3 regions of the Crenobacter sp. CS_VA4 genome follow, and region 3 is predicted to be linked to each of the others. Evidence: predicted binding sites of a transcription regulator. Region 3 holds the regulator's gene; each other region holds the start of a gene.
The links. Region 3 encodes FNR, which switches genes on or off when oxygen is low (the NO sensors DNR and NnrR bind a similar motif). Its sites were predicted from a motif close to TTGATNNNNATCAA; they were not measured.
Positions count from the first base shown of each region.

Region 1: ACZ2IA_RS07545 (NAD(P)H-dependent flavin oxidoreductase) is a predicted target of FNR. The motif match lies at 3,632-3,645, and genes of this name have one in related genera.
Region 2: ACZ2IA_RS06975 (universal stress protein) is a predicted target of FNR. The motif match lies at 6,028-6,041, and genes of this name have one in related genera.

Region 1 covers NZ_JBVMAE010000006.1:82,778-90,191, forward strand. Annotated here, with positions in the region: gene ACZ2IA_RS07535 (DUF485 domain-containing protein) at 1-10, opposite strand, end outside; gene ACZ2IA_RS07540 (aldehyde dehydrogenase family protein) at 44-1,399, opposite strand; gene ACZ2IA_RS07545 (NAD(P)H-dependent flavin oxidoreductase) at 2,387-3,565, opposite strand; gene cydX (cytochrome bd-I oxidase subunit CydX) at 3,721-3,819, opposite strand; partial or broken gene ACZ2IA_RS07555 (cytochrome ubiquinol oxidase subunit I) at 3,835-4,602, opposite strand; gene qseC (quorum sensing histidine kinase QseC) at 4,714-6,072, opposite strand; gene ACZ2IA_RS07565 (response regulator) at 6,069-6,731, opposite strand; gene ACZ2IA_RS07570 (hypothetical protein) at 6,754-7,155, opposite strand; gene ACZ2IA_RS07575 (PepSY domain-containing protein) at 7,162-7,414, opposite strand, start outside.
Region 2 covers NZ_JBVMAE010000005.1:202,125-209,538, forward strand. Annotated here, with positions in the region: gene ACZ2IA_RS06930 (M48 family metallopeptidase) at 1-165, opposite strand, end outside; gene orn (oligoribonuclease) at 247-792, shown strand; RNA gene ACZ2IA_RS06940 (sX9 sRNA) at 885-960, shown strand; gene pgi (glucose-6-phosphate isomerase) at 1,065-2,726, shown strand; gene ACZ2IA_RS06950 (CinA family protein) at 2,710-3,201, shown strand; gene xerC (tyrosine recombinase XerC) at 3,263-4,183, opposite strand; gene ACZ2IA_RS06960 (AAA family ATPase) at 4,183-5,031, opposite strand; gene ACZ2IA_RS06965 (hypothetical protein) at 5,124-5,543, opposite strand; gene ACZ2IA_RS06970 (acyl-CoA thioesterase) at 5,540-5,986, opposite strand; gene ACZ2IA_RS06975 (universal stress protein) at 6,111-6,563, shown strand; gene ACZ2IA_RS06980 (helix-turn-helix domain-containing protein) at 6,746-7,075, opposite strand; RNA gene ffs (signal recognition particle sRNA small type) at 7,360-7,414, opposite strand, start outside.
Region 3 covers NZ_JBVMAE010000003.1:182,686-190,099, reverse strand. Annotated here, with positions in the region: gene ACZ2IA_RS04380 (FapA family amyloid fibril periplasmic chaperone) at 1-455, opposite strand, end outside; gene ACZ2IA_RS04375 (hypothetical protein) at 1,096-1,719, shown strand; gene fnr (fumarate/nitrate reduction transcriptional regulator Fnr) at 2,472-3,215, opposite strand; gene hemN (oxygen-independent coproporphyrinogen III oxidase) at 3,322-4,728, shown strand; gene ACZ2IA_RS04360 (RrF2 family transcriptional regulator) at 4,811-5,254, opposite strand; gene hmpA (NO-inducible flavohemoprotein) at 5,322-6,542, opposite strand; gene ACZ2IA_RS04350 (DUF2798 domain-containing protein) at 6,686-6,916, opposite strand; gene ACZ2IA_RS04345 (hypothetical protein) at 6,831-7,013, shown strand; gene ACZ2IA_RS04340 (BPSL1445 family SYLF domain-containing lipoprotein) at 7,286-7,414, shown strand, end outside.

The sequences.
Region 1 (7,414 bases), on a different contig from region 3:
AACGGGTCATCGGAGACTCGGAAAAGGTCGGATTATTGACGGCTCACTTCTGCCAATAGGTCTTCACGTTGACGAATTCGTACAGGCCGAACTCGGACAGCTCGCGGCCGTAGCCGGACGCCTTCACCCCGCCGAACGGCAGGCGCAGGTCGGAGCTGGTATGGCGGTTCAGGAACACGCTGCCCGCCTCGATCTGGCGCGCCAGCTGCCAGCCGCGCTCGGTGTCGGCGGTGTAGATCGCCGCGCCGAGGCCGAACGGGGTGTCGTTGGCGAGGCGGATCGCGTCGGCTTCCGACTCGGCGCGCAGGATGCTCGCCACCGGGCCGAACACCTCCTCGTGGTAGACGCGGCAGGCCGGGTTCACGCGGTCGAGCACGGTGGCCGGGTAGAAGAAGCCGGCGCCGGCCGGCATCTGGCCGCCGAGCAGCACCGTGGCGCCGTTCGCCTGCGCGTCGAGCACCTGCGCGTGCAGCGCCTCGCGCAGGTCGGCGCGGGTCAGCGGCGCCAGCGTCGCGGCCGGGTCGCGCGGGTCGCCCGGCTGCAGCGCGGCCGCCTCGGCGAGAAAGGCCGCGACGAAGGCGTCGGCGATCTCCGGCACCACGATCAGCCGTTTCGCGGCGTTGCAGCTCTGGCCGGCGTCGCGGAAGCGCGAGTGGCACGCCTCCTTCGCCGCCGCGTCGATATCGGCATCACGCAGGACGATGAACGGATTGCTGCCGCCCAGCTCCAGCACGGTCTTCTTCAGGTGCCGGCCGGCCAGGCCGGCGATGTGGCGGCCGGTGCCGGTCGAGCCGGTGAACGCCACCGCGTCGCACAACCGGATCGCCTCCTCGACCTGCTCGTTGTCAAGCCAGCCGATGTCGAGCACCGCGAGGCCCGCCTGGTGCGCGAGCGCGAGCAAGGCGGCGCTCGCCTGCGGCACCGACGGCGCCGGCTTCACCAGACAAGCGTTGCCGGCGAACAGCGCCGGCACCGCGAAGCGCAGCACCTGCCAGATCGGGTAGTTCCACGGCATCACCGCCAGCACGATCCCCAACGGTTCGAACGCGACGCCGCTCTTGCTCGCGCCGGTGGCGATCGGCTGCGGCGCGAGCAAGCCCGGCGCCAGCTGCGCGTAGTAGCGGATCAGCTGCGCCGACTTGTCGATCTCGGCCAGGCACTCGGCGGTTCTGCGGCCGACCTCGAGCGTGACCAGGTCGGCGAGCCGCTCGCGCTCGGCTTCGAGCAGGTCGGCGAGCTTCAGCAGCGACGGGATGCGCTGTTCGACGGTCAGGCCGCGCCAGTCGCGCTGCGCATGCTGCAGCGCGGCGACCTGTTCAGACAGACGGGCGTCGGATTCGGTGGGGCGGGTGAAGACGACCTCGCCGGTGGCGGGGTTGCAGCTGGTGTAGGCGGTCATGTCCCAAGGGTAGCAAAAACGGGGGATGGGCGTCATGAGGGGTGATGTTTCCGATGGCGGGGTTTTGCGACGAATTGTTATGTGGTGGGGACAGGGGTTTGGTTGGGCGTGTCTGGGTGGGCGCGCAACCCGGTTCTCTGTAGGTAACACTCGTCAGCATTGTGGCTTTGTCGGTCTCGCCCGACAGGCGAGATCCTTTCTTTTGTCTCGCCAAAAGAAAGGACCCAAAGAAAAGGCGACCCCGATGCGCTGGCCTTCGGCTTCCCTCGCGCCTGCCAAGCGGTCAGCCGCCGCCGAACTCGCGGACGGCTACCGTCCGCCCACTCGAACAAGCGGCGGCTTAAAACCTGGCCGCTTGACGATCGCTCGGCAGCGCAAAGGGGGCGGGCAGGATGATTGCGACGGCAGTGGATTTGAAAGTTTAAAAAGCGACGGCAGGTTTGTGGGCTTGCTCGCCAACGTTGGCCGAAGCTCGCCTCATCCAGTGGGATCACGCATCAGGCGCGTTCGGCCAACCTTGAGGTTATCCACAGCAGAACATCGGCAAACGACCTCATCCACAGTCACTAACTGGTCTAGCAACCTACTGATTTTCCAGACTCATTCACGACGGCCACCTACAACCTCCCATCCCCCTTCGACGCCGCCGAGGACGGCACGGCCAACGGGGGAAGTCGGCGAGCACTGTCCGAGTGCCGACGCAGTCGGCGCGAGTTGCGCAGCCGCCCGTTGGCCGTGGCGTCCGCAGGGCAGCCCGCGCAGCGGGCCGGCGTCGCGGGGTCGCCTTTTCTTTGGCTACTTTCTTTTGGCGAGGCAAAAGCAAAAAAGTAGCCCGCCTCGCCGGGCGGGACCGGCGCTGCCACAGCCCCCACCAACGTTGGCCGAAAGACGCGATGGGTTACGACGCAAGCGTCTCCACCCATCCTATGGCGAAGGCGGATTACTCCGCCGCCGAGCCTCAAGGCAACAGGGGGCGCCGAACCGCCCTCACCCCAACTGCAACCCCACCGGCTTCTCCCCGGTCAACAGGTAATGAATCGTCTCCTTCGCCGAACGCATCGCCTCGCCGAACGGCAACGGATCCGCCCCGCGAAAGAACAGCCCCTTGCTCACCTCGCCGCGGAACGCCGCCGAGAGCTTCAGGTCGATGCAGAACTGCCCGACCTTCCCCAAGCCATCACGCAGCCCGCACACCGACAGGCAGTTCAGCCCCTGTGTGCAGCGGCGCGGGTCGGCGCGCGCGACGGCCTGCAACTTCTCCTCGCGTTTCAGGTAGTTCCGCAGCCACGGCGTCAGCACGCCTCGCGCCGGCAGGCCGGCCACCGACATGAATTCGGCGATGTCCTCCGGACGCGCTTCGGCCAGGGTGAGTTTGAAATTGGCGTGCGCGTCACCCTCGCGGGTGACGGCGAACGCGGTGCCGACCTGCACCGCCGCCGCGCCCCAGTCGCTCAGTGCAGTCCTCACCCGGTCGAAGCGGCTCATCCCTCCGGCGACGATCAGCGGGATTCGCTCGCGCTCGAGACCCAGGCCGCGGAACAGCTCGAAGGTCTCGTCCAGCACCCGCCTGAAGTCGAACTTGGCGTCGACGAGGTCGGCGATCTTCGCCGCGCCGAGGTGGCCGCCGGCGTGGTTCGGATGCTCGATCACGATCGCGTCGGGCAGGAGATTCTTCTTCATCCAGCGTTTCAGCACGATGCCGATGCCGCGCGACTCGGACAGGATGGGGATCAGCGCGACGTCGGGGTGCTCGACGGTCAGCTCCGGCAGGTCTAGCGGCAGGCCGGCGCCCATCACGATCGCGTGCGCGCCCGATTCGCACGCCTGGCGCACCAGCGCCGGGTGATCGTCGACCGCCTTCATCACGTTGACCGCGACCAGGCCTCGGCCGTCGGCGCGCTCGAGCGCGCCACGCACCTCGCGGTCGAGCGCGATGCGGTTCAGACGATTGAGTTCGTCGACATCGGCCGAACGAGACCGGGCTACCAGGTCCTCGTGCAGGTGGCGCAGATCGACGCTGGCGATGGTGCCGACGGCGTTTTCAAAGGCGACCGCGCCGGCAAGGCTCTTCGCCGAGATGCCGACGCCCATGCCGCCCTGCACCACGGGCACGAGTTCGCGCCCTCTCAGGCGCAACGGGGGGAATTCGGTGGGGGTGGTGGTCATGACGGATGCTTTCGAGTGGAAACTCTAGAAAAAACGCCATTGTCGACCAATGACCGGACCGCGGTATTGACGCGCATCAAGCGGGCGCGCATTCGCCTGTGGCAGCACGACGCCCGGCACCGGGCCGGGCGTGTCGGGGAAACGATGAAACCGGCTCAGTCGATGTCGTGATGGAGGTTTTCCTCGATCACCGCGTTGATGATGGCGAGCGCCAGCGCCAACGGCAGTCCCAACATCCAGGCGAAGTACCACATGATCGAAATCCTTTCTCAGTAAGCGCTCTTGCTGTTGCTCTTGATCTGGTCCTCGGTCACCGTGCCGCGCATCACCCGGTAACACCAGCCGGTGTAGCCGATGATCAGCGGGGTAAGGAGGATCGCCGCCCAGAACATCAGGTTCAGCGTGAGCCGGCTCGAGGTAGCGTCCCAGGCGGTCAGGCTGCGCGTGCCGATCAGGCCCATCACGTACGGAATCTTCAGTTCGTAGTGGTTCACGTGTGCCGCCTGGTCCGGAATGCTGAACACGCTGATCGGCGCCGGCGCCGGCTCGGTGTTCCAGATCGCCTCGATCGCGGCGATCTTGGTCTGCTGCGCCTCGGTCACGGTGTGACCCGACTCGTCGCCGAGCACGATCACCGACAGCGCCGAGGCGAAGCCGAAGCCGGCCGCCACCCGGAAGCTGCGCCGCGCGAACGCGATGTCGCGCCCTTTCAACAGGTACCAGCTCGAGATGCCGAGTACAAACAGCGCGCCGCACACGTAGTCGGCGCTCACCGTATGCACGAACTTGGCCTGCGCGGTCGGGTTGAAGATGATGTCGTAGAAGTCGGACATCTCCATGCGCATGGTCTGGTAGTTGAAGTGCGCGCCGACCGGCTCCTGCATCCAGCCGTTGGCGATCAGGATCCACAGCGCCGACAGGTTGGAGCCGACCGCCATCAGCATCGTCACCATCAGGTGCTTCATCTTCGATAGCCGCTCCCAGCCGAAGAAGAACAGGCCCACGCGCAAGCGGAGGGAAAACAGGCAAAAAAAAAACCCCGCCGATGCGGCGGGGGCAACCTTTGGATACCGTACTCAGCACGGTAGTACGCCAGCGTAAGCCAGCCGGCCACGGTCGACCATGCGACACGATGTCGCAGCCCGCGCTCAGCCGCGCTGCAGGCTGGCCGCGAGGCCGCCGCCTTGCCGGTTGGCGAGCGTCAGCGTCAGGCCGTGCAAGGCGGCGACCCGCTCGACGATAGACAGGCCCAGGCCGCTGCCCGGCTCACTCTGCCCGGGCGGGCGGAAGAAGCGCTCGCGCACCCGCGGCAGGTCGTCCGGCGCGATGCCCGGGCCGTCGTCCTCGACGCGGATCGCGTCCGGCGCCAAGGTCAGCGTCACCCGGCCACCGGGCGGGCCGTAGCGCAAGGCGTTATCGAGCAGGTTGCGCAACAGCAGCGTCAACAGCGTCTCGTCGCCCGCCAACGGCAGCGCCGTGGCGGCGTCGCCGGACCGGGCTATCGTCACGCCACGCTGTTCGGCCAACGTTGAGACGTCGGCGCAGGCGGCGTCGGCCACCCGCCGCCAGTCGACCGGCCGGGTATCGGCCAGCCCGGACAGCGGGTCGAGCCGCGACAGCGCCAACAGCTGCTCGAGCAGCCGGGTCGCGCGGTCGATGCCGGTCGACAGGTTGGCCAGCGCACGCTGTCGCGCCGCCGGTTTGTGTTCGGCCAGCTGCGCCACCTCGGCCTGCACCTTCAGTGCGGCGAGCGGGCTGCGCAGCTCGTGCGCGGCGTCGGCGGTGAAGCGGCGCTCGCGCGCCAGCATGTCGGCGGTGCGGGCGAACAGCTGGTTGAGCGCCGCGACCAGCGGCGCCACCTCGGATGCCAGGCCTGCGACCGCCAGCGGCGTCGCGTCGTCGGTGCGACGCGCGGTCAGCTGGCGTGCCGCGGCGGTGAGCGGCGCCAGCTCCCGGCCGATCGCCCACACCAGCACCAGGAGCAGGATAGGCAGCGCCGCCAGCCACGGCGCCAGCTGCACGCCGACCACCTCCCAGACCAGTTCATCGCGGTAGTCCTCCTTCTGGCCGACCACCACCGTGCTTTGCCCGTCCGGCGCAGGCAGGTAGAGCAGCCGCCAGCGCGCGTCGTGCTTGACGGTATCGCCGACGAAGCCGCGCCGCGCCGGGTCGATGCGAAAATGCTTGCCCTCGCCGCCGCTGAACAGCAGCCGGCCAGTGTAGTCGAACACCGCGAACGACAGCGCGTCGTCCTCGAACGCGCCGTGCTCGCCGCCGTGGATCAGTTGTTTGGTCTTAGGCAACGCCGGCGTCGGCGCCGGGCCGGTCGTAGCGGCCAGCTTGGCCGACAGCAGCTGGCGTGCGAACAGCGTCTGCTGGGTGTCGAACAGCTGGTTGATTTCGTGGCGGGTCTGGAAATAGGCGCTGACGGTGGCCAGCGCCCAGACGATCGGTGCGACCAGCAGCAGGATCAGCGACAGCCGCAGGCGCAGACTGTTCACCCTCACGCGTCGTCCCCCAGCGTGTAACCGACGCCGCGCACGGTGCGGATGAAGCCGCTGCCGAGCTTCTTGCGCAGATGGTGGATATGCACCTCGATCGCATTGCTGTCGACCTCGTCGCCCCAGCCGTACAGCTTTTCCTCGAGCAGCGCGCGCGGCTGCACCCGGCCCTTGCCGGCGAGCAGCACCTCGAGCAGTGCCAGCTCGCGCGCGGTCAGCTCGAGCGGTTCGCCGTCGAGGGTGGCGCGCCGCGCGGTCGGGTCGAACACCAGCTTGCCGTGACAGAGCAGCGGCGCGCCCTGCCCGTGGCTGCGGCGGATCAATGCGCGCAGCCGCGCGGCGACTTCTACGAGTGCAAACGGTTTGGTTAGGTAATCGTCGGCGCCGGCATCGAGGCCGCCGACCCGGTCGGCCAGCGCGTCGCGCGCGGTCAGCACCAGCACCGGCACCTGCTGGCCGGCACGGCGCCAGGCGGCGAGGATGTCCAGGCCGTCGACGCCGGGCAGGCCCAGATCGAGCACCACCGCGTCGTACGGCGCGGCGGCCAAGGCGGCTAAGCCATCGCGGCCGTTCTTGAACCAGTCGACCGTGAAGCCGAGCTGGGCGAGGCCGGCCTGCAGGCCGTCGCCGATCAGCGCGTCGTCTTCGACTACCAGGATCCGCATCGCTCCTCCGCAGGTTGCCTCGTCACGGCTCGTCGCGCCGGTGCAGCAGGCCGATAGCGAGCAGCACGGTCAGCCCCAACGGTAGCGCCAGTGCCAGGCCTAGGTGTACGCGCTCCAGCCACTGCGTTTCACGCAAGGGATCGGTGGCGAGCAGCGTGCCGCTCACCAGCAGCAAGGCCAGCAGCGTCAAGAGCAGCGCCGCACCGCGGCGACGCCAGCGCGGCCCGGCTGCGGCCAGCCCGCTGAACCGATACAGCAGCCGCGCCAGCAGCAGGCCGGCAGCGAGGTAGCCGATGATCCGGTGCGGCATCGCCGCGGGGACCATCAACGTCAGGTTGAGCAGCACGCAGCCGGCCAGGCAGCAGTCGAGCAGCCGCAGGTAGGGGTCGATGCCCGACTCGTCGGGCCGTGCCACGTCGCTCATCGCGCTTTAGTGTTCCTGCTTGCTGGAGAGCGGCTGGCCGCTGACGGTGTCGAAGTACACCTTCACCCGCTGGCCGGCCTTGTCGGTGCCCTCGATCTTGTAGCAGTTATGCGAGGCCTTAAATTCTCGCACCTGATAGCCCTGGTTCTCCACCTTCTTCATGAAGTCGGACGGCTTGAGCCACTGCGCCTGCGGGTGGGTCGGGCAGGTGACGTCGGCGGCCAGCGCCGGGACGGAGGCGCCGACGGCGAGCAGCGCG
Region 2 (7,414 bases), on a different contig from region 3:
GGCGGCCTTTTGGTGGTCGGACAGGGGGATTTCACCGGCAAACTCGGCAGGCACCGTGTGGCGGTGGGCGCGGACATGGGTGATCTGGCGGCTGGCGAGCCACAGGCGCAGCACCAGAGTGACGGCCAGCGCAATCAGGAACAACAGGGTCAGGGTAGTGGCCATATGCGGGGGGAAGTGGGCAGAGCGTTTGCCGCCAGACCTTCATTCACGGAAAATAGCGGCATTTAGTAGAGAACGGCAAGTATGGCACAAGATCAAAACAACCTCATCTGGCTCGACATGGAAATGACCGGGCTGAACCCGGACACCGACCGCATCATCGAAGTGGCGATGATCGTCACCGATAGTCAGCTCAACATCGTGGCCGAGTCGCCGGTGCTGGTGGTTCACCAAGCGGACGCGGTGCTCGACGCGATGGACGACTGGAACAAGAACACCCACGGCAAGACCGGCCTGATCGACAAGGTAAAGGCGTCGACGCTCAACGAGACCGACGCCGAGGCGCAGCTGTTGGCATTCATGGAACAGTACGTACCGTCGCGCACCACGCCGATGTGCGGCAACACCATCCATCAGGATCGCCGCTTCATGGCGCGCTGGATGCCGAAGCTGGAAGCCTACTTCCACTATCGCAACATCGACGTGTCGACGCTGAAGGAGTTGGCCAAGCGCTGGAAGCCGGAAGTGGCCAAGGGCGTGGTGAAGAAGGGCAAGCACGAGGCTCTGGCCGACATCATCGAGTCGATCGAGGAGATGAAGTACTACCGCGAGAACTTCCTCAAGCTGTAAGAAGTTGCCCTCAACGCTACTGCGCGGGCGTGATCTCGGGTTGGGCGGTCGGCGTGCGAATCTATTGATTTGCTCAGCGATCAGGAATCCTCATGTACTCCAGTACATTCCGGTTCCTGCGCTCCGTCCGCCCCTCGCTGACGCCCGCTCGCTACGCTTTAGATGGCAACAGATGGCAACTTCTGAGGCCCGCTAGTACCGCGCAGGGTCATGACGACGCGGTGCAGCCAGACTATCATTGCCGATTTTTTTCAGGACACTGTCACGCCCCGATGGCCGCGATCCGCTACAACGACATCAATACCACCCCGGTCTGGGGCAAGCTGCACCAGCACCAGCGCGCCACCCGGCACCTGCACATGCGCGACCTGTTCGCGCAGGAGCCGGACCGCTTCGCCCGGATGAGCCTCGAGTTCGATGGTCTGCTGCTCGACTACTCGAAGAACCGCCTCACCGAGCGCACGCTGGGCCTGTTGATCGAGTTGGCCGAAACAGCCGACTTGGCCGGCTGGATGCAGCGGATGCGCGGCGGCGAGCGGATCAACGTCAGCGAGGATAGGGCGGTGCTGCACGCCGCGTTGCGCCTGCCGCGTTCGGCCAGCCTTGTCGTTGATGGTATCGATGTGGTGCCGCAGGTGCACGAAGTGCTCGACCGCGCCTATGCCTTTGCCGAGGCGGTGCGCGCCGGCCGCTGGCTAGGCTACACTGGCCGGCGTATCACCGACGTGGTCAATCTCGGCATCGGCGGCTCGGACCTGGGGCCGTTGATGGTGCACGAGGCGCTGGCTCCGTATCTGCACCCGACGCTGAAGGTTCACTTCGTCTCCAACGTCGACGGTGCGCATATCGCCCGTACGCTGCAGCAGCTCGACCCGGCAACCACGCTGTTCATCGTCGCGTCGAAGTCGTTCACCACGCCCGAGACCCGGCTCAACGCCGAGGCGGCGCGGAACTGGTTCCTGCAGAGCGCCGGCGAGGCCGACATCGCCAAGCATTTCGTCGCGGTGTCGACTAACCGTCAGGCGGTGGTGGCGTTCGGCATCGATCCGGCCAATATGTTCCCGTTCTGGGACTGGGTCGGTGGCCGTTACTCGACCTGGTCGGCGATCGGTCTGCCGGTGATGCTGGCGATCGGCCCCGAGCGTTTCGCCGAATTCCTGGCCGGCGGCCACGCGATGGACGAGCATTTCTTCAGCGCGCCGTTTGCGGCCAATATGCCGGTGCTGATGGCGCTGATCGGCGTCTGGTACAACACCTTCTACGGCGCGCACACTCACGCGATCATGCCGTACGACCACGGCCTGCGCCGCCTGCCGGCGCATATCCAGCAGCTCGACATGGAGTCGAACGGCAAGCAGGTCGGCCGTTTCGGCGAAAAGCTCGACTTCGACACCGGCCCGGTGATCTGGGGCGAGGAGGGGGTGAACAGCCAGCACGCGTTCTTCCAGCTCTTGCACCAGGGCACTCGGCTGGTGCCGAGCGATTTCATCATTCCGATGAACAGCCATTACCCGGTCGACCAGCAGCACGCGGTGCTGGTCGCCAACGGTTTTGCCCAGACCGAGGCGCTGATGCGCGGCAAGAACGAGGCCGAGGCGCTGGCCGAGCTGGCGAAGCTGGATTTGACCGGCGAAGAGATCGACATGCTGCTGCCGCAGAAGCTGTTCCCGGGCAACCAGCCGTCGAACATGCTGGCGATCGACAAGCTGACGCCGACGACGCTCGGCATGCTGCTGGCTCTGTACGAGCATAAGGTGTTCGTGCAGGGTGTGATCTGGGGGATCAATTCCTTCGACCAGTGGGGTGTCGAGTACGGCAAGCAGCTGGCTGCGAAGATCCTGCCGCAGCTGAGCGATGCGGAAACGCTGTCGCACGACGCGTCGACTAACGGGCTGATCGCCCACTTCCGGAGCCGTCATGAAAAGCTTGGCTGAACAACTGGGCGAGAAACTGTTGACGCGCGGCGAGCGCGTCACCGCGGCCGAATCCTGCACCGGCGGGCTGATCGCCGGGGCGATTACCGATGTGGCCGGCAGCTCCAACTGGTTCGACATGGGCTTTGTCACCTATAGCAACGCCGCCAAGCAGCAACTGCTCGGTGTGGCGGCCACGACGTTGGCCGAACACGGCGCGGTCAGCGAGGCGACGGTGCGCGAGATGGCGGCCGGTGCGCAGCGCGCGGCCGGGGTCGACTGGGCGGTGGCGGTGTCCGGTGTGGCCGGGCCGGGCGGCGGAAGTGCCGAGAAGCCGGTCGGGCTGGTCTGGTTTGCCCTGGCTGGCCCGGCCGGGCTGAGTCGTGCCTTCGTGCGCCGCTTCGACGGCGACCGAGCCGCGGTACGGCGCCAGACTGTCGATGCGGCGCTGGCGGCGCTGCTGGTGGAAATCGACGCGACGCCGTTGACGGCCTGATCGTGTCGGGAAAATGAAAAGGGCGGCCCGCGGGTCGCCCTTTTTTCATGGTTGGATGTCGCTACGGGGTACCGTCGTCGGCCGATGCGTCCTGCCGGGGCTCCGACTTGCGCGCGCGCGGATGTGCGGTGTCATACACCTGGGCCAGGTGCTGGAAGTCCAGGCTGGTATAGATCTGCGTGGTCGACAGGTTGGCGTGGCCGAGCAGCTCCTGCACCGCGCGCAGGTCGCTCGACGACTGCAGCAGGTGGCTGGCGAAGCTGTGGCGCAGCATGTGCGGCGAGACGTGTCGGTCGCTACCAGTCTGGATCGCCCAGCGCGCCAGCCGTTTCTCGATCTGCCGGCCGCCTAGTCGTGTGCCGCTCCGGCCGGTGAACAGCGCGGTTTCGCCGTCGCTGGCGTTGCGTTGTGTCAGCCAGCCGCGCAGCGCATCGTCGGCCTGTTGGCCGATCGGCACCAGCCGTTCCTTGTTGCCCTTGCCGCTGACCCGCACCAGCCGTTCGGCCAAGTCGACGTCGCCGACGTCGAGCCGTACCAGTTCGGTCAGGCGCAGGCCGGATGAGTAGAGCAGCTCGAACATCGCCCGATCGCGACAGGTCAGCGAGGTCTCTTCGGCCAACTCGGCGTCGAGCAGCTGTTGCGCGGCGTCGACCGGCAGCGCTTTGGGCAGGCGGTGGCCGCTCTTCGGTGGGCGAACGCCGGTGCAGGGGTTGGCCGACGCCAGCTCACGGTCGATCAGGCAATCGTACAGGCCACGCCAGGCCGACAGCATTCGCGACAGACTGCGCCCGTCGAGGCCGCCGCCATGCAAACGCGCCAGCGCGTGGCGGATGTCGCGATTGACGAGCTGGGTTGGTATACGTGCGCCGGCCAGCTCGGCCAGTCGCTGGATGTCGCGCCGGTAGGCGGCGCGGGTGGCGTCGCTGCGCCCGGACAGCGCCAAGGCGTTATCGAAGGTGGCGAGCGCCGCGTCCCAGTTCATTAGCGCCGGCCTCGCGCCATCTGCATCAGCCGCTCGAATAGCTGGATGTCCTGCTCGTTTTTCAGCAGCGCGCCGGCCAGCGGCGGCAATTCGCCCTTGCTGCGGCCTTCGGCCAACGTTGCCGGGCTGATCGCCTCGCGGGTCAGCAGCTTGAGCCAGTCGAGCAGCTCCGAGGTGGTCGGGCGCTTCTTCAGGCCGGTCAGCTCGCGCAGGCCGAGGAACACTTCGAGCGCCTCGCGCGCCAGCGCGCTCTCCAGCCTCGGATAGTGCAGGTCGACGATGTCCTGCAGGGTGTCGCGATCCGGGAAGCGGATGTAGTGGAAGAAGCAGCGGCGCAGGAAAGCGTCCGGCAGTTCCTTCTCGTTGTTCGAGGTGGTCAGGATGATCGGCCGCACCCGGGCGCGCACGAATTCCTGCGTCTCATGCACGAAGAACTCCATCTGGTCGAGCTCGCGCAAGAGGTCGTTGGGGAACTCGATGTCGGCCTTGTCGATCTCGTCGATCAACAGCACCGGCGCCACGTCCATCTCGAACGCCTGCCACAGCTTGCCCTTGACGATGTAGTTGCGGATGTCGTGCACCCGCGCGTCGCCCAGTTGCGAGTCGCGCAGCCGCGACACCGCGTCGTAGTCGTACAGGCCGTGCTGCGCCTTGGTGGTCGACTTGATCGGCCAGACGATCAGCTCGCGGCCGAGTGAGCGGGCGATCTCTTCGGCCAACATGGTCTTGCCGGTGCCCGGCTCGCCCTTGACGAGCAGCGGGCGCTCCAGCGTGATGGCGGCGTTGACGGCCAGCATCAGGTCGTCGCTGGCGACGTAACGGTCGGTGCCGTGAAAGCGGGTGGTCATCGTGTCAGCCCTAATTGTTGTTTTGTGGGTTATCAACAGCAAAAAGCCGCCCGGGCGCGGTGCGCGGACGGCTGTCATCGCAAGCAGAAAGCTTACGGTTTGACGAATTCGTTTTCCAGATCGTCGAGCGAGATCGACCAGCTCTCCATCATGTAGCGCAGCACGGCCATTTCCTGTTCGCTGATGGTGTCGTCCGATTTGCACAGGTCAATCGCCAGGGCACAGACCAGCACGCGCTTGTGGCGGTCGGTGATGTCCTCAAGCAGGGTGTCGATGCGCTCGCGGTTGATCAGGTGGATGGCGCCGCTTTCCGGGTCGGCCTCGTCGGTGAGGTCATTGCAGTAGTCGACCAGCACCTGCATGAATTTCTTGCGACTGATGCCGAGGACGTCGTAGGCGTGCAAGAGGTCCAGGCTATCGATTTCTCGTGGGTCCATATTGCCGTCGGCGATCATGAACATGGCGAGCAGGCGGGCCAGGGCCTCGGGGCTGTTGGATGGGTAATTCTTCATGTTGGCATTCCTTCGTGAGCTGGCGCCAGGCGCGCGACAAAGGCCGACGGAGTGCGGCTGATCTGTCGTGCGGCGTAATCAAAAAACACCATACCGGTCTTGAGGCGGGCGACCTCGCGGTCGTCGGCTGTTCGAGTCACATGGTAAAGCAATTCGAAGCTGGAGCGGCCGATTTCACCCAGTGCCAGTGCAAAGCGCAAGCGCTCTCCCTGGAACGCCTCGGCACGGTACACCACCGCGGCGTCGGCCATGATCAGGCCGCGGCCTTCCACGTCGAGCTCGCTGTAGCCGTAAGACTGCAAGAAGCGCAACCGCGCCTCGTGCGCCAGGCGCAGCAGGGCGTCGTTGCCGAGGTGGCCGCCGTAGTTCAGATCGCCGACTCGCACCGACAGTTCGGTGTGGAACAGCCAGTGTTCCGGTAGCGTGATTTCGACGCGGGCCATGGCGCCTCCGTTCATGAATGTCATGCAGTCTAATCACAGTCTTAATCTGCATCAACCACGTGAGGCGGGGCATTTGATAGACTGAAATCGTCGAGTCCGAGTCCATACGAAGGAGAGGTCGAATATGTACCAGCGAATTTTTGTTCCGGTAGACGATAGCGAAACCTCGAACCTGGCGTTGACCGAGGCTTGCAAGCTGGCCAAGGAAGTGGGCGCATCGGTGCGGCTGGTCCATGTGGTGGACTTGGCTCAGTTTGGCTGGGGCGGTACCGAGTTTCTCGATGCCTCCGAGTTGCAGAAGTCGATCAAGCATGCGGGCGAACAGGTGCTCGGCCAGGCCGAAGAGCAGGCTAAGGCGCAGGGCTTGTCGCCGGAAACCAAGATACTGGAAAGCTGGGGTGACAAGATCGCCTCGGTGTTGCTCGACGATGCACGGGACTGGAAGGCGGACCTGGTGGTGATGGGGACGCACGGCTGGAGCGGCTTGATGCATCTGTTGATGGGTAGCGTGGCCGAAGGCTTGCTCAAGAAGGCGACCGTGCCGGTATTGCTGATCCGTAATCCGGAAGAGAGCTGATGGGAGTGGTATTGTCGGCCGGCGTGGATGAGCTGTGCGGCCAGCGAGAGGGAGCGGCTAGTTCACCCGTGGGAACTGGCCGTCATGATTTTGGGCGGTACAACAGACGCAAGAAGGGCGTTGCTCACTGAGGCCAGCTTGGCCGGTCGCCCGTGAACAACGCCCTTGGCGGAGACGGCTGCTTACAGATTGCCGGCTGTTTCGCCCATGCTGCCTTCTTCGGTTTCCAGCTTGGCGCGAACCGCCTTGCGCAGACTCTTGTACAAGTCCGGATGGGTCTCTTTCAGGTACTCGACGATTTCGAAGTCCTCGCGTTTGACTTTGCTCAGATCGATCTGCTCGACATGCACCAGGCGCAGCAGTTCACGCACCGGTTTGGGCATGTTGCGGCCGCTTTCATAGCGGGAGCCGCCCGATTGGGTCACGCCGATGCGGCTCCAGAATTCCTGCTGGTTCAGGCCGAGTTTGCGGCGGATTTCGCGCGGGTTCGTGATCTTTTCAAAGAGCTTCATAATTTCCTCTCGATCTATTAAAGGCGTTAATTGATTTTATGTGTCGTTTTTATGCGTCGTATTGACGTTCTAAATATAGCAAGTAATCCATTTGGGATTACCTAGAGTGCATGACTGCACCGAAAGTTCCCATGTCGATCTCCGTCTGAATAGATATTAGCTTATCCTAATGGATAAAGACAAGAGAATATTTCGTAGGTCGTCGCAAAATATCACAAATGGGTCGAAAAATCATAAAACAAAGCCGCCTTGTCGGAGGCCAAGGCGGCTTTGTTCTGAATTGGGGTGGCGAGCCCGACCCCCGGCACTTGCGCTGAACGGCTGTGGCTGCTTCCTTCC
Region 3 (7,414 bases):
TTCGATATGGTTGAGGTAGCCGCCGTAATGGAATGACTTATGCTGCCGCCGCCAGAACCGCCCAAACTGGAGCCGAGCGGGCTTTGGGGCAGCGAGCCGGCATTGGAGCCTGTGGCGCTGGTAATCAGCGAGGCGATGCCCGAGTCGGCCATACCGGCAGACCTGGGCGGGTGGCCCGTGCTGGTGCTGGCCAGCAGGGCCTCGTCGAGCGCCCGGGTCTGGGCTGCGAACTTATCGGTGGCCGATAAGACGGTTGCTGCCGGCGAGGTCTCCACCGTCGATGGGTGAGTGCTACGGGGCAAGTCCGGGCGATAGGCGATGCGGTCGGCAACTGGTCTGGTGATGACGATCGGCGCCGAATAGTTATCGCCGCTGCCCGGCGCGGCCAGCACGGACTGGCAGAGCGGCACAAACAGCATGGACAAGGCGACGAGCCCGGTTCTGCGCTGGTTCATCTCACACTCCCAAGAAGCATTTTTCCTGCTGCTTCTTATGCATGTGCCGTGCCAGCCATTCGGAAGCCTTATCCGGTAAGGACGGGTGAATAGCGAGAATTTGGGGTGGGGTGGTTTTGTGCCGTTTTTGAAACAACTTTCGGGGCAATTGGGGGGGGCAATGCTCCGGCAAGGCTTCAGACGCGTTGGCTTAGAGTGCGGCGTGTTGATTTGGCGCGGGTTTGAGGGGGCGTACAGGTGGGCGTTTGTGTTTCAAGGATGAGAATCAGATACTTGAGCGCAACGCAGAAGATGCCCTCGGCGCTGGCTGCAATGGCATGACCGCGGCTTGAACGCGCCTCTCGATAAGAGCTGTGGCTTGGGCTATAGCGAACGAAAGAAGTTCCTTTATCCGATGCCCCCCGTTCTTAGAGCCTGTTCAGAATCTGTCGCGAGCGGGCCTCAGCGGGGTGAAGAGCAGCGCAGAAACCGGAATGGACGTGGTGTCCATGAGGATTTCCGATCGCTGAGCGAATCACTAGATTCGCACGCCGAGCGCATGAGCCCCGATCAGGGCCGCGCAGCAAGATTATGAACAGGCTCTTCCGAGGAGCAAGCCCATGTCCCGTTTGATCCGCACCCTCGGTCTCGACGCGCGAACGTGAGTGGCCGGCCGTTGACCGCCGCCGAGCGCGCGCTGGCAGGGCGGTTGTTTGGCGCCTCGTTCGACCCCGGCAGGGTAGGGGTGCACGACCGCGGCTGGCTGCACCTGGCACGGGTGCCGATGGCGCCGTTCGGCAAACTGTACTTCCCGCGCGGCTGGTACTGCCGCGACTTTTGCGCGGTGCCGCTGGCCGATTCGGCCAACGCTTCCGGGCTGCGCCTGTTCAATACCTTCGTCCACGAGTTGGTGCACGCCTGGCAATACCAGAACGGCTGCCCGGTGTGCTGGCGCGGCGCGCTGATCGTCGTGACCCGGGCGTTGCGGCTGCGCCGCGAGCCGTACCGTTACCGGCTCGACGCGACGGCGACGCTGGCCGATTACGGCCTGGAGCAACAGGCGTCGCTGATCGCCGACTACGCGACGCTCGTCGAGCGGCCGGACGACGCACGGCTGTGGCAGGTGCTGGTGCGCGACAACGCCAGCCTGCTCGAGGCCGGCGCGGCGCATGCCGGGCGGGGCGAATGGCTGGAGCGCTACGAACGGGTGCTGGCGCCGCTCAGGGGCGAGCCACTGGCGTTCCGCGGCCGGCCGGAGTGGCTCGGCCGTTTGCGCAGCCGCTGATGGAGCAGGAATGAAAAAGGTTCTTCACGGAATTTAGGGAATTCGGGGAGGGATGCCGTAGGGCACGTTTCTGTGAATGGAGGCTTTGTCGGTCTCGCCCGACCGGCGAGGTACTTTCTTTTGCCTCACCAAAAGAAAGTACCCAAAGAAAAGGTGACCCTGCGACACCGGCCCGCTACGCGGGCTGCCCTGCGGGCGCCACGGCCAACGGGCGGCTGCGCAACTCGCGCCGACTATGTCGGCACTCGGACAGTGCTCGCCGACTACCCCCGTTGGCCGTGCCGTCCTCGGCGGCGTCGAAGGGGAATGGGTGACCGTAGGCGATATTCACGACATTGTTTGGTTTGAAAATCTGCGGGTAATTTAGCTCATAAACTGGCCGCCGGTTTTTTTTTAACCATTCAAATCCACATCCGCTGCAATCATCCTGCCCATCCCCTTTGCGCTGCCGAGCGATCGTCAAGCGGCCAGGTTTTAAGCCGCCGCTTGTTCGAGCGGGCGGACGTTAGCCGCCCGCGAGTTCGGCGGCGCCTGGCCGCTTGGCAGGCGCGAGGGAAGCCGAAGGCCAGTGCATTGGGGTCGCATTTTCTTTGGGTACTTTCTTTTGGCGAGACAAAAGAAAGTACCTCGCCAGTCGGGCGAGACCGACAAAGCCACAGTCCAAACTCGTATCCCCTAAACTCTGTGAAGAACCATAAAAAAGGCCGGTCGTGATGACCGGCTCTGTGCCGTTGAGCAGGTGGGGCTACAGCTCAGGCGCTGTGCGCCTGCGCGCAGCCGGATATTAATGCCTTCAGCGACTCCGGCTGATCGAGCTTGATGTGCTTGTGATCGACGCTGATCCACCCCTGTTGGGCGAATTTCGACAGGGTGCGGCTGACCGTTTCCAGCTTGAGTCCCAGGAAGCTGCCGATCTCCTCGCGGCTCATCCGCAGGATGAAGTCGTTGGCGGCGAAGCCGCGCGAGGCGAGCCGGCCCGACAGGTTGAGCAGGAAGGCGGCCAGGCGCTCCTCGGCCTTCATATTGCCGAGCAGCAGCATCACGTTCTGGTCGCGCACGATCTCGCGGCTCATCAGCCGGTAGAAGTGGTGCTGCAGGCTGGGGATCTCGCGGCCGAGGCTTTCCATCCGGTTGAACGGCAGCTCGCACACCTCGCTGTCTTCCAGTGCGATCGCGTCGCAGCCGTGCACGTTGGCCGAAATGCCGTCGAGCCCCATCAGCTCACCCGACATTTGGAAACCGGTGACCTGCTCGCGGCCGTCCTGGCTGGCGACGCTGGTCTTGAAGAAGCCGGTGCGCACCGCGAACAGCGAACGAAAGCCTTCGCCGCTGCGGAACAGGTAGTCACCGCGTTTCAGGCGCCGGCTTTGCCGGATCACCGCGTCCAGTTGCGCCAGCTCCTCGTGGTTCAGGCCGACCGGCAGGCACAGCTCCCGCAGGCTGCAGCTGGAGCAGGAGACCTTGAGCGAGTGGTGGTGCAGAGGTTGATCGTTCATGCCAGAAACCCGTGAATCTTTGATGGCTTGATGCGCATCAAAGCGAAAAAGCCGGTGTTGAGCAAAGGTTGCAGTCTACCGTAGGTCTTCTCAACCGGAGCAGCACATGACCACCACCCACCCGTATTCGCCCGAGCGACTGGAGTTCGACCGCGAGTTGATCGAAAAACTCGATGGTGCCGGGCCGCGCTATACCTCGTACCCGACGGCGGATCGCTTCGTGACCGATTTCAATGACGCCGATTATCGGCACTGGCTGAAACAACGCCGGATCGGCGCCAATCACAAAAAAATATCATTATATGCTCATCTACCATTCTGTAACACTGTCTGCTACTACTGCGGCTGCAACAAGATCATCACCAAGGACACTGCGCGCGCCGATACCTACCTCGATTACCTCGAGAAGGAACTGGCGCTGATCGGCGAGGCGCTCGGCCGTCGCGAGCGGCTGGCGCAGCTGCATTTTGGTGGGGGTACTCCTACTTTTCTGTCCGACGCGCAGCTCGCCCGGCTGATGGGGCTGTTGCACCGGCAGTTCGACTTCCTGCCCGAGGGCGAGTATTCGATCGAGATCGACCCGCGCAAGGTCAGTCGCGCCACGGTGTTCCACCTGGCGAGCCTCGGCTTCAACCGGATCAGCGTCGGCATCCAGGATTTCGAGCCGGCAGTGCAGCGCGCCGTCAACCGGGTACAGGGCGAGGCCGAGACGCTTGAGGTCATTCAAGCCGCCCGCGATGCCGGTTTCAAGTCGGTCAGCGTCGACCTGATCTACGGCCTGCCGCGGCAGTCCTGTGCCAGCGTGCGCCGTACCCTGGCCAAGGTGATCGCCGTCGGCCCGGACCGGATCGCGTTCTACAACTACGCGCATCTGCCGACCTTGTTCCTGCCGCAACGGCGCATCGACGAGGCCGAACTGCCGAGTGCGGCCGAGAAGCTCGACATCCTGCAGCAGTCGGTGGCGCAGCTGACCGACGCCGGCTACGTGTTCATCGGCATGGACCACTTCGCCAAGCCGGACGATGACCTGGCCGTTGCGTTGAGGCAGGGCCGGCTGCAGCGCAACTTCCAGGGCTATTCGACGCACGCCGACTGCGACCTGATCGGCATCGGCGTGTCGGCGATCGGCAAGATCGGAGCCTGTTACAGCCAGAACGAGAAGGAGCTCGACGCCTACTACGCCGCGCTCGACGAGGGCCGCTTGCCGGTACTGCGCGGCATGACCTTGAGCCAGGACGACATCCTGCGCCGCAGCGTGATCCAGGCGCTGATGTGCCGCTTCTCCCTGTCGGTTGAGGCGATCGAGCAGGTGTTCGGCATCGACTTCGCCGACTACTTCGCGGCCGAACTGGAACGACTCGACGAGTTCGAGCGGCTCGGCCTGCTCAGCTTCGACGGCGACTTCCTGATGGTCGCGCCGAATGGGCGTTTCCTGATTCGCAACATCGCGATGGTGTTTGACCTCCATCTGCGCGAGAAGCAGGGCACGGCGCGTTACTCGAAGACGATCTGAGTCGCGCGACGTTGGCCGAAACGGCGCGGTTAGCGGTTTAGTGCAGGGGAAGAACTGAGGGGGGCTCGGGGGGGGGGGGCGTTCAGGCGCCGGGGCGGTGCTGGTGCAGCCGGACGATGGCCGGGCCGGTCGGCGCGGCGGACAGGTCGGCCAGCGTGTAGCGCTCGAGCGTGGCGTAGAACGCGTCGCGACCGGCGTCGAGCGCCCCCTTGAGCAGGCAGCCGCCGCGCAGCGCGCAGGGCGGCTCGGCGCAGTCGATCAGGTCGCGGTCGCCCTCCAGCGTGCGGATCAGCACGTCGAGCCGGTAGTCGGCCGGCGGGCGCGCCAGCGCCAGACCGCCGCCCTTGCCGCGGCTGGTGGCGAGCCAGCCCTGCTGCGCCATGAAATGCACCACCTTCACCAGATGATTGCGCGACGCCGCAAAGCGCTCGGCGATCTCGCCGATGGTCACGGGGGTGTCGCGCTCGCTGAAGGTCAGATACATCAGCACGCGCAGACCGAGGTCGGTAAAACGGGTCAGTTGCATGGCAGGGCCGTTAAATGCAGTCGCGGGCAGCATAGCGTGTCGCCGCTGCCCGCTCAATCACCGTGGCTTATGCCGCGGCCAGTACGTGCGAGCCGAACACCTCGTAGTGGACGCGCTCGGCCGGCACGCCCTCGGCGGCCAGTGCCGCGAGCTGCGCCCGCATGAACGGCACCGGACCGCAGACGTAGTAGTCGGCGTCGGCGGGCAGCGCCTGCTCACGGATCGCCGCGAGGTCAATGCGGCCCCGGTGCTCGTAGTCGACGCCTTGGCGGTCGGTTTCTCCCACCGTCTCGTAGAACACGTGGACCGACAGCGCCTCGTGCCGCTCGGCCAGCTGGCGCACGTGGCCATTCAGCGCGTGCACGCCGCGGTGACGGGCCGCGTGGACGAAGCTGACGCGACGCTGCGGTTGTTCCTTCACCAGCTGGTTCAGCATCGCCACCATCGGCGTCAGGCCGACCCCACCGCTGATCAGCACCACCGGGTTGCTCTTGTCGCTGTCGAGCACGAAGTCGCCGAACGGCGGCGCCAGCTCGACCAGCGCGCCTTCTTCTACCTCGTCGTGCATCCAGTTGGAGATCAAGCCGTCCGGCCGGCTGGCGTCGCCCTGTTCGCGCTTGATCGACAGGCGCAGATAGTCCGGGTTCGGCGCGTCCGACAGGCTGTACTGGCGCGGCTGGATCAGCGCACCGCCGGCGGCGCGGCCGCGCACGCTGACGTACTGGCCCGGCACGAAGCCCGGCGCCGGTGCGCCGTCGACCGGGTACAGGTAGAACGAGGTGATCTCGTCGCTCTCGCGCACCTTTCGGCCAACCTTGAACGGCCGCCAGCCCGACCAGCCGCCTTCGGCCAGCGCGGCGTTGCGGTACAGCTCCGCCTCCGCGGCGATCAGGATGTCGGCCAGCTGGCCGTAGGCGGCGGCCCAGGCGGCGATCAGCTCGTCGCTGGCGGCGTCGCCGAGCACCTCGCGGATCGAGGCGAGCAGGTGGCCGCCGACGATCGGGTAGTGTTCGGCGCGGATGCCGAGGCTGGCGTGCTTGTGCGCGATGCGGCCGACCACCGGCATCAGCACCGACGGGTCGTCGATATTCTCGGCGTAGCCGAGCACCGCCAGCGCCAACGCGGTCTGCTGCTGGCCGCTGGCCTGGTGGCCCATATTGAACAGATGCTTCAGTTCCGGGTTGTGACGGAACATGCGCTGGTAGAAATGGCTGGTCAGCGCTACGCCGTGTTCCTTCAGGACCGGGACGGTGGCTTTGACGAGTTGGCGGGTGGTCGCGTCGAGCATGCTGGGCTCCTTATGGCGTTTTAAAAATTCACGTTTTGTTGCGATGGAAAACCTGGCCGGGTCGGCAATCGGCCTGTGGCTGTTCGGCTGGTGTTCTTTAAGATGTGCAAATAATACATTTTTTGTGTCGTCGGGCCAACTCTTCATCTCGTCTGGGCGAGCAGGGGAACGGAAAACCGGTTCGAGCGGGGCTGGTCGGGGTACTTTGAGCCGCCGCCGGGCGGCTGAACAGGCGCAGCGTCAGTGCATGCAGGCGCGGGGCGCAAACAGCGACAGCGGGAACGCCACATGGATCGACACGCCGAAGACGCCAGCCAGCGCAGCGGGAAACCTTCGTCGAAGCCGGTGTTGAGTGCGGTCAGCACGCCGGACATCAGCATCGACACAGAGCAGGACATCAGGATGGCAAAGAGCCGTTTGTGTTTTTTGGTAGACGTCCGGGTAATGGGATGTTTTTGCTGTATTTTGTGAATTTTATTCAATCTGAAGCGGGCTGTTCCGAGCCGGCGCGATGCCGGGAATGCCTTGCTGGCCCAGCCTTCGGCGGCGGCTTGGCAAAGCGCGGCCGATTATTTAAGGCAATGGATTAATTCTTGGTCCATGCGAACGCCTACGGTATACCTAGAAAGTAGCCTTGGGACAGGGCGAGCCCCTGTTGGTTTCGGGAGCGCGTGCTGGCGTATCGACGCCACTGTGTTCGTCAAGACGGCCAATTTCGGGCCGCGAATCTTGAGGAGGACGAGATGCAAAGACGGATGTTTATCCTGGCGGCATTGGCGGTTGGCGCCACCAGCCTGATCGGTTGTACCACCACCTCCAGCCCGGGAGCGGCCAGTGCCAAGCGGCAGGAGATCGACGCCGGCGTCGACAGT